2 regions of the Sinorhizobium sp. BJ1 genome follow, and region 1 is predicted to be linked to the other one. Evidence: predicted binding sites of a transcription regulator. Region 1 holds the regulator's gene; the other holds the start of a gene.
The links. Region 1 encodes LexA, which represses DNA repair genes until DNA is damaged. Its sites were predicted from a motif close to TGTTCNNNNTGTGTTCNG; they were not measured.
Positions count from the first base shown of each region.

Region 2: a site for LexA is predicted at 2,102-2,119, ahead of parE (DNA topoisomerase IV subunit B). Genes of this name have one in related genera too.

Region 1 covers NZ_NWTH01000005.1:455,034-458,853, reverse strand. Annotated here, with positions in the region: gene CO676_RS36000 (DUF6538 domain-containing protein) at 28-273, opposite strand; tRNA gene CO676_RS10650 (tRNA-Asn) at 444-518, opposite strand; gene CO676_RS10645 (hypothetical protein) at 660-950, shown strand; tRNA gene CO676_RS10640 (tRNA-Cys) at 1,123-1,196, shown strand; gene lexA (transcriptional repressor LexA) at 1,641-2,351, opposite strand; gene CO676_RS35190 (hypothetical protein) at 2,594-2,761, opposite strand; tRNA gene CO676_RS10620 (tRNA-Ala) at 2,996-3,071, opposite strand; gene CO676_RS10615 (TIM barrel protein) at 3,192-3,820, opposite strand, start outside.
Region 2 covers NZ_NWTH01000024.1:61,339-65,158, forward strand. Annotated here, with positions in the region: gene parE (DNA topoisomerase IV subunit B) at 1-1,985, opposite strand, end outside; gene CO676_RS24905 (lysophospholipase) at 2,225-3,109, shown strand; gene CO676_RS24910 (FAD-binding oxidoreductase) at 3,139-3,820, shown strand, end outside.

The sequences.
Region 1 (3,820 bases):
GAGGGAGTGAACGATTTTAACCGCCGCCTAGTAGCGCGCGAAAGCATGCTCGTTATTATTTCCGGCGAGAAGCGCGCGCCAGAAGTTCTCAGCCGCCTCGTGCACTTGCTCTGCCCGCTCCAAGGCCGCCTTCAGGTTGTTCGTCTTCAGCGACTTCTTAACGTGAGCCCGCTTATCGAGATGGGCGACAACGGTCGGAACACGGCGATAGTAGCGGTAGATGCCGCTCGCTGGATGTTTCACAACGTAACGTGAAAAATCATCCGACCTCATCGGATGCCGGTTCTCCACTGCCTTTGTAGGCCTAAAAGTACCCAAAAAGTACCCAGAATGGAAAAATCTAATCGTACTCCACGGGGCTTCACGCGTACGCATGTCACGGTAAGTCTTTGAAGATGCAATTAAAAAGGCCTGCACTATGAGGTGCAGGCCTTTTCTGAAACTGGCTCCCCGGGCCGGATTCGAACCGGCGACCTATCGATTAACAGTCGAGTGCTCTACCGCTGAGCTACCAGGGATCATCTGCGCCGCAGAAGTGAGGCTGCTAATACAAATGCTTTGTCGATTTGCCAAGCGGTTTTTCAAAAAAAATCTACGGTGCCGGTTGCGGGCCTGTGGAGAAAGCACCAACTGTTGGGAAGTTGGATGAAAGAGGCGTGATGACGAACGGCGGCAAGAAGAGGTACTTCGGCATCGATCCGCAAACGCGTCAAATCGTGCTCGGCAAGTGGCGGATCCCGTTGCCCGACTCGCCTGTATTGCGGATTTTGATCGGCTCGCTACTTGTTGTTTGCGGTCTGCTCGGCTTTCTGCCGGTCCTCGGCTTCTGGATGGTTCCGCTCGGCTTGCTCGTCCTGTCCCACGACATTCCTGCAGTGCGCCGTGCCCGCCGCAAGCTCGCCGTCTGGTGGGCCCGTCGACGGGGAACGCAGAATTCATCGGGGAAGTAGGCCACGCTCCGCAGCGACGCCGATTGAAACGCCATAAATCGCAGGCACCAACGGTGCCGCCTTGCAGGCTGTTCAAAGCTATTTGCGAATGTCCTTTTTAGACCTCTCCCTCTTGCGCTCCACATGGATTCGTTTTAAACGCCCGCCATCGCTCGATTTTCCGAGCACGAGAGGCCTCGTGGCGGAGTGGTGACGCAGAGGACTGCAAATCCTTGTACCCCGGTTCAATTCCGGGCGAGGCCTCCAAACAATTCCTTAAATATCACCGCTCAGCGCGATCGGTTTGAATCGCGCCGAAGGCCGGACATTCGAAAACGCCGGGTCGGCCTATCGCCCGCACCGGTCTCTACGCCTTCTCGACGTTCTCCGCCATGGCGTTCGCGTTCGCGCGCGAATTGCCGGCTTCCTTGATGATCTTTCGAGCCTGTTCTTCGGTGAGCTAGGGCTGTTCCGCAGCAACGCGGCGACGATCGCGCCCCGGGGATTTCCTGACCTCTGCCATGTGCTTCCTCCGACTTTCGCCGAATGACGGCGCCGAAGGAGGTAAGTCCCGTCTGTTGTGGCAGTGGGAACGACCGGGGGCTTGCCGGACGTGAGCGGTTCCAGGCAAAAGATAGTTCGGTGGTGGCCCTAATATTTGCGCCCGAGGCAGACGAACACTTAACAAGTCGCCAAGACTGCCCAAGCCGCTCAGTGATAGCGCCGCATCAGGCCGACGAGTTTGCCCTGAATCTTTACCCGGTCGGGACCGAATATCCGGGTTTCGTAAGCCGGATTCGCGGCCTCGAGTGCGATCGATGCGCCCTTGCGGCGGAATCGCTTCAAGGTTGCTTCCTCGTCGTCGATCAGCGCCACGACAATGTCTCCCGGGCTGGCGGTGCTCGTGTTTCGGATAATCACCGTATCCCCATCGAGGATGCCCGCCTCGATCATCGAATCGCCCTTGATTTCGAGCGCGTAGTGCTCGCCATTGCCGATCATCTCGACCGGTACGGAAATTTCGTGGGTGTTGTTCTGAATGGCCGAAATCGGCACGCCCGCGGCGATCCGCCCCATGACGGGCACCGTCATGGACGCGCTGTCGACCGGCGTCGGCGCAGGCTTCGGCGCGAGCGGGGGCTTGCCCAGGCTGCCCTCGATGACGCTCGGCGAGAAGCCGCGTCGCGGCTGAGAGGGAGCCGAATAGGCCTCGGGCAGTTTGATGACCTCGAGCGCACGGGCCCGATTGGGAAGCCGACGAATGAAACCGCGCTCCTCGAGCGCCGTGATCAACCGGTGGATGCCCGACTTCGACGCGAGATCGAGCGCATCTTTCATCTCGTCGAAGGACGGCGGGACCCCGGATTCCTTCATCCGTTCGTGAATGAACAGAAGCAATTCCTGTTGCTTGCGGGTCAGCATGCGCGTCACTCCAGATTCGCGAAACAAATCAAGAACAGAAACTATCCGTTCCATATGTGTTCCGCAAGCACTTAATATTCCGTGAACTTTAGCCGGGCGTCGAGGCGCGTCGCGGCAACCGGGAGCATTGCCGGACCGGAGTGACAAAGTGTTGGCGAGAGGCGCTTTCGGCGCAGCGTCGCACCTCGGGCGAACGTCCTCTTCGTCCGGGGGGACCTGCGCGTCGGCCTGACGAGCACTTCCTAGTAGGCGAGACGCAACCCGCCGGGGCTAAGAACGTCGAAATCAGGTTCAGGATAGGGGCCGTACCATTGGGTGTAGGTTGTGTTGCCCGTTGCACCCGTCGAAGCGCATCCTGAAAGTGTGAGAAGCGTGATTGCAGTGACGGCGATCAGAGATTTGAGGGGCATGATGTTCTCCACTTCCGGGAGTTGCCGATATGCAATGATGCCAGTAGCTAAGTCTCTCTCAAATCACGCTCTTTGGCAAGCGAGGGCCGATGCCAGAAGTCCGTTTCGGTCCGTGTAAACGCCGTGCCACCAACCTCCAGGGGTCCGGCCGGCGTTCCTTTACTTTCGGGACAGGCGATCGCGGCAGGTGAGGCGCGAATGCAGTTTCTGGTGGTGTTCCGGCGAGGGAAATCCTGGTGGAGTCGAAGGGAGTCGAACCCTCGACCTCCGCAGTGCGATTGCGGCGCTCTCCCAACTGAGCTACGACCCCAGCAAACCAAAGTATATAGGCGGATTTCACCGCCTTCGCCAGTCCATCCTTGTGCCGGGACGACCGCATGTTTTCCTAAAGTTGGGGTCGAGAAGGGTACGCGCCGCGGCGCCCGCTTCTTCACGGGGTGAGGATTTGCTCGAGTGTCGCGGCATCCTCGAGAAAGGCGGCCGGGTCGTCATTGGCGACGAATTCCAGCATCGCAAATCGCCGCCCGATCCAGCGAGACCGCGGAAGGGCGGAGAGGATCGTGCGCCAGTAGTCGGCCGCCGACGCCAAGGGAAAGCGGTTACGCTCCCGGTCCCAGGCGAAGACGTGGACATGGGACACATGCTGACCGACCCGCGCGACCTCGGCGAGCGCCTCCTCGACCGCGAGCCCGGGCCGCGGCTGCCAATAGAGATAGACATTGTCGTGGGCGATCGCCTCGATCAGGCGGCATGCCGAATCGGTCGTGTCCGTCAGGGATTGCGGATGATATTCCAACGACACGGTCACCTCGTGCCGCGCGGCCTCGGCGCCCATGTCGCGGATCGCATCTGCCGCAGCGCGTCTCTCAGCGGCGTTGTAGTCCTTGGAATCGCGCCGGCGCGTGCCGGGCCAAATGCGGATATTCGAGGCTCCGAGCGCGGTCGCACTTTCAACTGCGCGCACGAATTCGGAAAGGTCGTCGGTCGGTGGCGCGACGTAGGAGCCGTAGGATGTCGTCAGTCCAGCCCTTTTGCTGAGGCGCCCGACAATCCGGGCTA
Region 2 (3,820 bases), on a different contig from region 1:
ATCAGGTTGTCAACGGCCTCGCGCGTGCCCTCGAAATCGACGTCGTCGATCTCCACCTTGAGCAGGGTCCGGTTGGCCGGATCCATGGTCGTTTCCTTGAGCTGAGCGGGCAGCATCTCGCCGAGACCCTTGAACCGACCGATCTCAACCTTGCCGCGGCCGTTGAACTCGGTGCGCATCAGCTCTTCGCGATGCGCGTCGTCGCGGGCATAAAGCGTCTTTGATCCTTGGCTCAACCGGTAAAGCGGCGGCACGGCGAGATAGAGGTGGCCGCCGCGAATGAGTTCCGGCATCTCCTGATAGAAGAAGGTGATCAGCAGTGAGGCGATATGTGCGCCGTCGACGTCCGCGTCGGTCATGATGACGACGCGCTCATAGCGGAGATCCTCCTCGCGGTACTTCGACCGCGTGCCGCAGCCGAGCGCCTGGACGAGATCGGCGATCTGCTGGTTGGCGCCGAGCTTCTCGCGGCCGGCGCTGGCGACGTTCAGGATCTTGCCTCGCAGGGGCAGGATCGCCTGATTGGCGCGGTTGCGCGCCTGCTTGGCCGAGCCGCCTGCCGAATCGCCCTCGACGATGAAAAGCTCCGCGCCTTCCGCCGTGTTCTGCGCACAGTCGGCTAGCTTGCCTGGCAGGCGCAGTTTGCGCACCGCAGTCTTGCGGTTGACTTCCTTTTCCTTGCGCCGGCGGACGCGCTCTTCGGCGCGCTCGACGACCCAGTCGAGAAGTTTTGCGGCTTCGGCCGGATTGTCGGCGAGGTAATGGTCGAAGGGGTCTCGAAGCGCGTTTTCGACGATGCGCTGCGCCTCGACCGTCGCCAGCTTGTCTTTCGTCTGGCCGACGAATTCCGGTTCGCGAATGAAGACCGAGAGCATGCCTGCCGCCGAGATCATCACGTCGTCGGTGGTCACGATTGCGGCCCGCTTGTTCTGGGTGAGCTCCGCGTAGTTCTTCAGGCCCTTGGTCAGCGCGATGCGCAGTCCGGCCTCGTGCGTGCCGCCTTCCGGCGTCGGGATCGTGTTGCAATAGGAGTGGATCTGCTGATCGCCGCCATACCAAGTGACCGCCCATTCGAGCGAGCCGTGGCCGCCGGCCTTTTCCGATTTGCCGGCGAAGATCTCGCGGGTGACGGTGAATTCCTTGCCGAGCGTCGCGGCTAGGTAGTCCTTGAGGCCGCCGGGGAAATGGAACACGGCCTTGTCCGGAGTCTCCGAACCTTCCGGCAGCAATGCCGTATCGCAGGACCAGCGGATTTCGACACCGCCGAAAAGATAGGCCTTGGAGCGGGCCATGCGGAAGAGCCGCGCCGGCTCGAAGCGGGCATGCGGACCGAAGATTTGCGGGTCCGGATGGAAGCGGACCCTCGTACCACGGCGATTATGCACCTCGCCGAGTTCTTCAAGTTCACTCTGCGGAATGCCGCGGGAGAAGCGCTGGCGGTAGAGTTTGCGGTTTCGCGCCACCTCGACCTCGAGCGAGTCCGACAGCGCGTTGACGACGGAGACGCCGACGCCATGCAGGCCGCCCGAGGTCTCGTACGCCTTGCCGTCGAACTTGCCGCCGGCATGCAGGATCGTCATCACCACTTCGAGGCTCGACTTGTTGGGGAACTTCGGGTGATTTTCAACCGGAATGCCGCGGCCGTTGTCGGTCACCGTCAGGAAGCCGTCGGCGTCGAGGTTCACTTCGATGAAGTTCGCGTGGCCGGCGACGGCCTCGTCCATCGAGTTGTCGATCACCTCGGCAAAGAGATGGTGCAGCGCCTTCTCGTCCGTTCCGCCGATATACATGCCCGGCCGGCGACGCACCGGTTCCAGCCCCTCGAGGACCTCGATCGCTGACGCGTCGTAGTCGCTGCCGTCGCGGGGCGCCGGCCGCGACGCATCGTTGCCGGCGGCAGGCGCGGCCGGCTTGCGCGGCGCGGCGGCATCGGCCGGCTTCGGCTGCAAAGGCATGGCGGAAAAGAGATCGCTGCTGTCGTCCATGGGTTGGTTAGATCATTCCTGTCGTCTGTGTCGGCAAGGGCATAGCAAGACCGCGGCGCCGTCGCTATCCCTTGCCGGGCGAATCATCGAGATTCTGCCAGAGTCTTGGGGAAAGCGCGAACAAAAGGCGAATTTTCGGATGCTCGAAGCCGATAACGCGGTGAATTGCGGCTTCAGTGTTGCGTAGCGGAGGTGCGAGTGGCAAGGCATGGGCCGAAGCAGGGAGCCCTTGGGTGTCTATGTCCACGATTGTTTTCTCTGTCGGGTGCCTGCTTGCCGCGGTGCTTTTTTCAGGCATTACCGCTTCCGCCGAAGCCGAGCCGTTACGGCCCTACAAGGATGCGTTGTTCGGCTACCCCGGAGTTCTGCGGGAGGAGGATGGCGGCGGTTTCCGTGTCGTCGATTATCAGGAACTCAGGGATATCAACGGGCGCGATCAGATTCCGGAGCGACGCGTCAAGCGGTCCTATGTGTCGCTTGGCGTGAAGAGTTCGCAGGCGGACGAGACGCTGGATCTCGATCTCGGCGGTCGTTCTCTCGACGTCACGCGCGTTGGTCCGGATCGCGGCGCCGCGTTTACGGTCATCTTCATCCATGGGCGCGGCGGTGACCGGCGCCTCGGTGCCAACGACTTCTCCTTCGGTGGTAATTTCAACCGACTGAAGAATCTGGCGGTCGGCAATGGCGGTACTTACTATGCGCCGAGCGTGCGCTCCTTCGATGCGGCGGGCGTGGCCGACATTGCCGCGCTGATTCGTTTTGCCGCCGAGCGATCCGGCGGCCGGCCGGTGGTGCTGTCCTGCGCGTCCATGGGCAGTTTCATCTGTTGGGGTATCTCGCGCGACCAACAGGCAGCGGCGATGCTCGGCGGCATGATGGTGATGGGCGGCGTCGCCGACCCGGCGTTTGAAGAGAGTGCCGCTTACAAGGCAAGGCTGCCGGTCTTCTTCAGCCATGGCAGCAATGACAGCGTCTATCCCGCCGAGGCACAGGTTGCGCTCTATCGCTCCCTGAGGAACAAGGACTATCCCGCTCGCTTCGTGTTGTTCGAGACCGGTTCGCACGGCACGCCGGTGCGCATGACCGACTGGCGGGATGCGCTGAACTGGATTCTCGAGCGTTGAGCTCTCGCGGTCGTCGTTGGAACCCTGGAATGAGCATCGACAAATTCGAACACTGGTGGCGGACGGAGAAGCGGCCCCGCGGCGCGATCTCGCCCGACGACTATGAGGATCGGCTGGGCACCATCGCGCCGATGGCGTACCTGCCCTTTGGCAATGGCCTTAGCTACGGCGACGTCTGGCGCAATGATCGCGGCACGCTGATCGACAGCGCCAAGCACGGCCGCATACTGGCCTTCGACCCGGGAACCGGGGTGATCACCTGCGAGGCCGGCGCTACACTCAGCGACATTCTCGTCAAGGCGATACCGCATCGCTTCTTCCTGCCCGTGACGCCGGGAACGGGTCTCGTCACGGCCGGTGGCGCCGTCGCCAGCGACATCCACGGCAGGAACCATCATGCCCGGGGCTCTTTCGGCAATCACGTCCGGCGGCTGACGCTGCTACGTTCGGACGGCGAACGCCTGACTTGCTCCGCCGAGGAAAACGCCGAGCTCTTCACTGCCACGATCGGCGGAATGGGACTGACGGGGCTGATCCTCGACGTCGAGCTGCGGCTGATGAAAGTTCCGTCGCCGCACGTCCAGCAGCATGCGATTCGCTTCGAAAATTTCGCCGATTATTTCACCCTCATCGATCGCGTCGGTGAGGAGCACGAATATTCCGTCGCCTGGATCGATCAGCTTGCGACCGGTCGCCGGGCGGGCAGGGGTG